One region of the Agathobacter sp. LCP21S3_B2 genome, then DNA from elsewhere that is predicted to be linked to it. Evidence: predicted binding sites of a transcription regulator. Region 1 holds the regulator's gene; the other holds the start of a gene.

Region 1 (4,445 bases):
TTCAGCTGGATTATGAGGTTGAAGGTGACAATAACTTTGGTATTGAGGACATTGATGGAAATCCGCTTCGTTCCAAACAGAAAAAGCAGAAAGATATTTCACCAATCAGTATCCGTAAGCTGACACCAATCCAGATGCCGCACATTGATATTGATGAACTGAAGCAGGGACGAAAAGCTTTTACGAAAGATGAATGGTTGGATATCCTTCTTCGTTCTATCGGAATGGAACCGGATGAATTCACATACCGTGAGAAATGGTTGCTCTTGACCCGTATGATTCCATTAGTTGAGAATAACTTTAATCTTTGTGAGCTTGGACCGAGAAGCACCGGTAAATCTCATCTTTACAAAGAGATTTCACCCAACAGTATTTTGATTTCCGGTGGACAGACGACGGTTGCAAACCTGTTTTACAATATGGGACGCAAAACGGTCGGACTGGTCGGCTTATGGGACTGTGTAGCCTTTGATGAAGTGGCAGGTATCAAGTTTAAAGATAAAGATGGCATTCAGATTATGAAGGATTACATGGCATCCGGCTCTTTTGCCCGTGGCAAAGAAGAAAAAGCTGCTACTGCGTCCATGGTATTTGTGGGAAATATCAATCAGAGTGTGGACGTGCTGTTGAAAACGTCCAGTCTGTTTGCACCTTTCCCGCAGGAAATGGGAACAGATACAGCATTTCTTGATCGTATGCACTGTTATCTTCCAGGATGGGAGATACCGAAGTTCAGACCGGAGCATTTTACCGATGATTATGGTTTTATCAGTGACTATTTGGCAGAGTTCATCCGAGAGCTTCGCAAGGAGCAGTATGGAGATGCGCTTGATCACTACTTCCGCTTGGGGAGAAATCTGAATCAGCGTGATACAATTGCGGTTCGTCGTATGATAGACGGTTATCTGAAGTTGATGTACCCAAATGGTGAGTTTACCAAAGAAGAATTGGAAGAAGTTATTCAGATTGCATTGGAAATGCGCCGCCGTGTAAAAGAACAGCTGAAAAAGCTGGGCGGTATGGAGTTTTATGATGTGAATTTCTCCTATATCGACCTGGAGGATATGTCAGAACATTATGTTTCTGTACCGGAGCAAGGAGGCGGTAAATTGATACCGGATGGAATGTGCAATCCGGGACAGGTTTATACCGTATCCAGAGGAAAAAGTGGTATGATTGGTGTATTCCGTTTGGAAAGCCAGATGCTTCCGGGCAATGGCAAGATTGAACGGACAGGCTTAGGCAGTGATTCCAAATGCAAGGAAGCTGTGAACACGGCATTTAATTATCTGAAAGCCAACGGCAATCGGATCAGTGGCTCTATCAGCACCTCAACCCAGGATTACATCATCAATTATCAGGATTTGCAGGGTATCGGTATGACAGACAAATTGGCACTTTCAACATTGATTGCACTTTGTTCGATTGCCCTTGGAAAGCCTGTTGTCAGCAATTTGGCAGTGTTGGGAGATATAACAATTAGTGGCACAATGATAAAGGTGGATGAACTTGCTAATACACTTCAGGTGTGTCTGGATAGCGGCGCAAAGAAGGTGCTGATTCCGAGTACCTCGTTTGTTGATTTTGCAAGTGTTCCGGCTGATCTGATGAGTGCATTTCAGCTGATTCCTTATCAGAGTGCGGAAGATGCAGTGTTTAAGGCGTTGGGGGTAGAGTAATATAAGGAGGGATAAGTTTCATTCATATAGATGTCTGAGGAAAATTTAAAAGAAAAAACATGAAAAAAGCACTGAAAACTGTTGGATTATCGGTTTACAGTGCTTTTTATTTTTCATGATGTATATAATCACCTAAATAATAGGTATGACGCAAAGGTGGAAATAGAAAAACTTGAAAAAATGGTGTAAAAGTGGTGTAAATACCGCCAAAATCAATTTAATAGAAAATTAATAAAGCCTGAAACCCCTGTAAAATCAAGGGTTTCAAAAATTTTATTAAAAAAATTAGCACTCGAGGGTTGACATTGCTAATAGGTGGTGGTATGTTATGTACAGATAAAAAATTAGCACTCCAAAATACAGAGTGCTAATAAATTAAAAGCATACTTCAGATGGAGCGTGTGACCAATGGAAAATGAAAACAAAGAACTAGAGTTGAGCGAGAGACAGCTTACCATACTGGATGCAATCATCCGCAATTATCTCGCCACAGGAGAGCCGGTTGGCTCACGTACAATTTCAAAATATACAGATCTTAATCTGAGCTCGGCAACAATCAGAAATGAGATGAGTGACTTAGAGGAGATGGGCTATATAGTACAGCCACATACCTCAGCAGGAAGAATTCCCTCGGATAAGGGCTACAGATTATATGTAGACCATCTTATAGAGACCAATGATAAGAAGGAAAAAGAGCTTTCTGATATGAAGGAGCTGGTCATTGAAAATACCGAGAAGATGGAGCATGTGTTAAAGCAGGCGGCAAAGGTACTTGCAAACAATACCAATTATGCCACACTTGTTTCTGCACCGGATGTCAATCACAACAAGGTGAAATTCATCCAGCTTTCACAGGTTGACGACCAGCACCTGCTTGCAGTAATTGTTATGAACAATAATATGGTCAGAAACAAGATGCTTGATTTATATGAGCCGCTTGACAATGAGACGATACTTAAGCTCAACATTCTGCTTAACACCTCACTAAACGGACTCGCAATGAACGAGATTAATCTTGGAAACATTGCAAGCATAAAGGAACGCGCTGGTATTCATTCAGGAATTGTCTCTGATGTGATTGATGCATTGGCACAGACCTTCGCTGAGAGTGAGGATCTTAAGATTTACACCAGCGGAGCGACAAATATACTGAAGTATCCTGAGCTTTCGGATTCCAATAATGTAGCGACACTTTTGTCAGCATTTGAGGAAAAGGAAGAGCTAGCAAGCCTTGTTACTGAATCCCTATCCGATTCCGAGAAGAAGGACAATGGAACAGGTATTCAGGTTTATATAGGGAATGAATCTCCAATCCAGACCATGAAGGACTGCAGTGTTGTCACTGCGACATATGATCTGGGTGAGGGCGTAAAGGGCACGATAGGAATTGTCGGACCAAAGCGCATGGATTATGAAAAAGTAATGGATAATCTAAAGACTCTTAAATCCCAGTTAGATGGAATTTATAAGAAGTCTGAGGATGAAACATAGGAAGGTGGTCAAAAATGCCAGAGGATATTAAAAAAGAAACAATCGACAATGAGACTGCAGAAAACAAAGCAGAAGAGATAGAGATTGAAGGAGCTGATGAGGAAAGCACTCAGGCAGCCGAAGAAGCAAAAGATACAGATATGAATGAAACTGAATCAGATGATGATGCTTCGACTGATGCAGAAGCAAAAGCAGATGAAAAAGCAGATGAAAAAGCAGATGATAAAGCAGATGATAAGTCAGATGAAAAGAAAGGTCTCTTCAAGAAAAAGAAAAAAGACAAGAAGGATGAGCAGATAGAAGAACTTAACGACCGTCTGAAAAGACAGATGGCAGAGTTTGAGAACTTCCGCAAGAGAAGTGAGAAGGAAAAATCCCAGATGTTTGACATGGGAGCAAAGACAATAGTTGAGAAAATCCTTCCTGTAATCGACAATTTCGAGAGAGGTCTTGCAGCAGTACCGGATGATAAGAAGGATGATCCTTTTATCACAGGTATGGATAAGGTCTACAAGCAGATGCTCACAGAGCTTGATGCTGCAGGTGTAAAGCCAATAGAGTGCGTAGGACAGGAGTTTGATCCTGATTTCCACAATGCGGTGATGCAGGTTGAAAATGATGAACTTGAGTCAGGCACCGTAGCACAGGAGCTTCAGAAGGGTTATATGTACAAGGATTCAGTGGTACGCCACAGCATGGTATCGGTAGTACAGTAATGATGTGTACATCTATCCGGCATGACAGTGAATCAGATTTATATGAATGCAGACAGCATTTAAGGGATTCCTGTGAGACAACGGATGGTTACAAATATATTAAACATGTAAAAACGCTATATTTAATAGGAGGAAAATAAAATGGGCAAAATCATTGGTATTGATTTAGGAACAACAAACAGCTGCGTAGCAGTTATGGAAGGTGGAAAACCTACAGTTATAGCAAACCAGGAGGGTGCAAGAACCACACCTTCAGTAGTTGCTTTCACAAAGACAGGAGAGAGACTTATCGGTGAGCCTGCAAAGCGTCAGGCAGTTACAAATGCTGAGAAGACAATTTCTTCTATCAAGAGACATATGGGTACAGATTACAAGGTACAGATTGATGACAAGAGCTACAGCCCACAGCAGATTTCAGCTATGGTACTTCAGAAGTTAAAGGCTGATGCAGAGGGATACCTCGGTGAGAAGGTTACAGAGGCAGTTATCACAGTACCGGCTTACTTCAACGATGCTCAGCGTCAGGCTACAAAGGATGCCGGCAAGATTGCAGGTCTTG
Region 2 (4,445 bases), on a different contig from region 1:
TGCGCAGCAATTTTTTAACAGCTTTTTTATATGTATTTCAAAGCTTCCATCTGTAGTATCCTGAAATCCATTATCCGTGTTTTTGATCACCTCATATAGATGTGTCTGAACATTGATGTAATGAATAAAAATGTAAATCTGCGCAAAAGCAGCATATCCCATAAATCTTGCCTTACGGTTTTTTGTGTTGTGTGTATTGCGTATTTTAATCATCGAAATTATCAGAGTGGACATCATATCCAGAAACAGTGTAAGCCCCATACTGTCGGTATCAGGCGGATTATCCACGCCAAAAAATCCACTGATTTCATCTTCGTATCTGAATGGTGCAACAACGAGCCTGTGTATATTCTGTCCACTGAGAAGCTCATACGAATCCGGATGTGTTTCCTTTATGTCCTCCATATCATCTATGATGACGTTTTTTTTCTGTTCAAAGAGATCATACCACCAGCCTATAAGCTCCATTGGTACATTCTGTAGATTATCAATCTCAGGCTTCACACCATCTGCACACCATTCGTAGGTGTTTTTCGTAATATTTTTCTTTGGACAATCCTCAAAAATATATATTCTGTCAGCTCCTATATGCCTTCCCAGATATCTGATAAACTCATCAATCTGTTCATCAGGAGTTCCATAGCTGAGTGCTGACCTCATAGCTTTATTGATGGTCAGTTCATATTTAATGACTGTTTTCATTCATTATACTCCTATATTATGATACCTTTTGCCCCTTGTATCATATTATTATTTATACTCGAGTCCGAATTCGTCAGACGAATTTAGTATAGTACTATTTTTCTAAGGGCGCAATACTATATTCTCAATAATCTTTATGTGAATCTTTCTATTAAATATGTGGTTTTGCACAAAATGGTAGGATTTTTTCGCAATTTTCTCAAAATACGTATGATGATTTTCATCTTGTTTTATGTAATGATGCAAGCCCCGGCTGCCCGACCGGCACACACAGCTTCCCCACTTTATACAATATTAATTGGAAGCGCTAAATTGGAACTTCCAGCTCAATCATTATCATAGAAGATTATTATTTACAGACTTTTCTTCATAGTCTCAATTTATAAAGATTGAATCCACATGAAATCAGTGTGAGCTCGAGAATTACATTTTTCTCGCCTCTCCGGAATAGTCTTTTATTCTTCTTAATGGCAGCTATCTGCTATTTTCTTCCTGGCAATCTCGTAAATCCGTTGAACCGTTGTTCTTGCGACTTGCATAGATGCTGCATCCCAAAGCTTCCATATATTCAAATCATTCCTGTGACCGTATTGTAATAATTTTAATTTAAAAAGCCGCCCAGACCATAGGCCTGTGCGACTTCTCATAAAATAACTTAAATTAAGTTTATCCTTCAATAGCAATATGCTTTGTGGTCTCAACTTTCTTTGGATCCTTCTTCGGAACTGAAAGTTTAAGAATACCATCCTCATACTTTGCCTTGATATCTTCCTGTTTCAGCTCATCACCTACATAGAAAGACCTGCTCATAGCACCGGAATAGCGCTCCTTACGGATGTACTTGCCATCCTTTTCATTCTTCTCTTCCTTGTCAAGTCCTTTGGCTGCGCTGATAGTTAAGTAACCATTTTCCAGCTTAGCCTCAATCTCATCCTTCTTGAATCCCGGAAGATCTATATCTACTTCATAGCTATTGTCAGTTTCCTTGACATCTGTTTTCATAACGTTCTTTGCATGTTTACCATAAAGCACCTTGTCAACATCAGGAAATGAAAAATCCATCCAATCATCGTTAAATAAGTTTTCTCCAAAAATACTAGGCATCAACATAAGTCATCTCTCCTTCTTAATCTATAAAATCTGTGTCAACCTGTTTCTTTGGAACCGGGATGTTTCAAGAACTCAAAGCCTTTGCTTTTTGTTCCTTTCCTTTGTTCTTGACTATGTTATACACCTAAAATTAGCACTCGTCAATAGAGAGTGCTAATAATTTATAAATTGTTTATATTTTATGTTGTCATTTACATAAATTATATATCCGGATTTATGAAAACAGTCGGCTAATGTAGTCTTGCACATTTTCTTTACTAATGTTATTATAAAAATGTGAGTGGGAACGAAAATAGCGCTTACTATCCCTTTTTTAACAAACATTTTTTATAAGCTAAACTCCAAAAAAGCCAGCCGGTTGCAAACGGCTGGCTTTTGGCTGTATTCATTTAATAATCTGTACTACAGTTTACGTCCGCACATAGGACAATATTCAATCTCTATTCCGTTAATGAACACTAGCAAACTATTAATGCCTATGATAATCTTCAGTGTCTTATTATCCGGTATCACGGCTGCATCAACATTCATCACAGTCTTTAACTCTACTGTGGTCCTGTTCAAAAGCAACCTGCCACATACACATATCCATCAATTTCATCGTAGGATACTCTGCTCCATGTAGACTTAACTCTGCTCTTACAATCTCGAAATCATCTTTATAAGTCAGATAATATTTAGCAACGTCTTTTACAGATTCTCTATTGTAGTTACCTGTAGAAATGCCATATTGCTTTACTGCCTGCACATAATATCTGTCATAAGCCGGAACACATCCAAGTGTACCCAATAGAATTTTTGTCACCAAAGTATCCGTAGCATTATTTATTACCCCATTAAATGAAGGCATCTCTTCTGCATATGCCTTGCGGATTCTAGTACTTACTTCATCTAACAGATCAAGATTTTTATTCTTTATAAGTTCTTCAGCTGTTATGCCTACTAGCGGATTATACTGTTTTTCCATTATAATTTTTACAATTGGAATATGAACTTTATAGTCCTTCTGTAAAAGAAAAGAGGAACCACGATACATTCCCCAACTTGCTAGATAAAATGCCAAATGGAGTGCAAGATAATCAAATGTGTTCTCGTCCACATTGCTTCTGTTCAGAATAAATGCATTATAGCAATGCTGCCATGACAAATATCTTCCATGCGTATCCTTTACTGTTTCATTAAAGTATGTACGAATGCATCGTATAGCGTCTGCCACAGGCAGAGTTGCCATCTTTGGTTGCGTCACCCTCTTGGATACGTTTTCACGCTTTCTTGAGTTATATACTTCCTCTCTGACGAATTCTACAGTCTGTTCAGAAATATTAACTTGGCGTGTTAAATATCCTGCATTAAGCCAGCCAAATGCAAAAGAATGTGATTCTGAATTAGACCATTGTGCCGGATATGAATATGCTGAATCCGACAACTTAAATCCTATTATTTTTTCTATTTCTGAAAAGGACATTTTAAGTTCGTCCATCCCACATTTCTTCAAATATATTGTTAAAGCAATAAACTTATCTCCTTTGGGCATCTTTTATCCCTCCTAAAAATCTTCTAATATCTTATATCGGCAGACCGCCCTTGTATATATTATAAATCTTATCAGATATGATGTCCAAAAATATGTACTTTAAGATAGATAAAAAACTTATACAATATAGTTCGTATTTCCGTGTCTAAAAGTTCGTATACAAAAAAGAATGCCGTAAATACGCAAAAAAACAGTTCGTAAAATTGCATTTTTACGAACTGTTTGTATTTTTGGTCAGTTTTGCAAACTTTCTTTGCGCATGATTTCAGTCATTTATACACAACAGGTACAAAAAGGGAGATGCGCAATTCCTCTATATGGATTGGTAACCACATCGGTAACCATTTCTCTGATACGCTTATAAATAGAGATAGCCCTCGAAAGGGCTATCTTGATGTACTGATTACTTATCTGTTGCTGTGAAGAAGTACTGACCATCAATGAATACATCTGCATGGTCTGCAACTGTAAATGTATTATTGAAATCTACTGCATTATATGCATCTGTCTGAGTAGCTGTTAATTTACCTAAAAGGAAAACTACCCCATCATAGTTGCTTGGATGATGTACTGTAAGAGTAACTGTATTTCCATTCTGTTTGGCATCCATAGAACAATCATACTGAGTACCATCTATATCCAATACACATACATTATCATGTGAAGCTCCACCACCAATTAATGCTGTTGTTAACTTACTTTCGTAACTTGTACCTGTATATCTATCAAATGCAGAAATATTATAAGATACTCCAGAGTTATCCAAATTCTTATCTGCTGTAACTGTAAATGTTGTATCTGAGTAACCCTCCTCAGAAGATGCAACTGTTGCAACTGATGTATTAACTGCTAAATCTGTAAGCTCATCACTACCATATTTAGCTACTGGAATAGTCATTGAACCGTTAGGTGTAACTGTAAGACCATTCTCTGTAAGGAAATCAGCCTTAACTTCCTCTGTAGGTGCTTCGGTTTCTACCTCTGTAGGTGCTTCGGTCTCAGTAGCTGCTTCACTCTCTTTTTCTGTTGTAATCTCAACCTGTGATTCATCTGTTTTTGTGACCTCTTTTTTGTCTCCACAACCTACAAGTACCAATCC

Evidence for each region. The regulator HrcA, encoded in region 1, represses chaperone genes, less so after heat shock. The targets are predictions, from matches to a motif close to TGTTAGCACTCNNNNNNNNNGAGTGCTAACA.
Region 2: ACTQ1L_RS02445 (Hsp20/alpha crystallin family protein) is a predicted target of HrcA. The motif match lies at 1,941-1,971, and genes of this name have one in related genera.

The regions. Positions count from the first base shown of each region.
Region 1 covers NZ_JBQKGQ010000009.1:72,411-76,855, reverse strand. The annotation lists gene brxL (protease Lon-related BREX system protein BrxL) at 1-1,679, shown strand, start outside; gene hrcA (heat-inducible transcriptional repressor HrcA) at 2,088-3,170, shown strand; gene grpE (nucleotide exchange factor GrpE) at 3,185-3,886, shown strand; gene dnaK (molecular chaperone DnaK) at 4,028-4,445, shown strand, end outside.
Region 2 covers NZ_JBQKGQ010000002.1:201,090-205,534, forward strand. The annotation lists gene ACTQ1L_RS02440 (sensor domain-containing diguanylate cyclase) at 1-702, opposite strand, end outside; gene ACTQ1L_RS02445 (Hsp20/alpha crystallin family protein) at 1,369-1,812, opposite strand; gene ACTQ1L_RS02450 (DUF7662 domain-containing protein) at 2,333-3,346, opposite strand; gene ACTQ1L_RS02455 (hypothetical protein) at 3,750-4,445, opposite strand, start outside.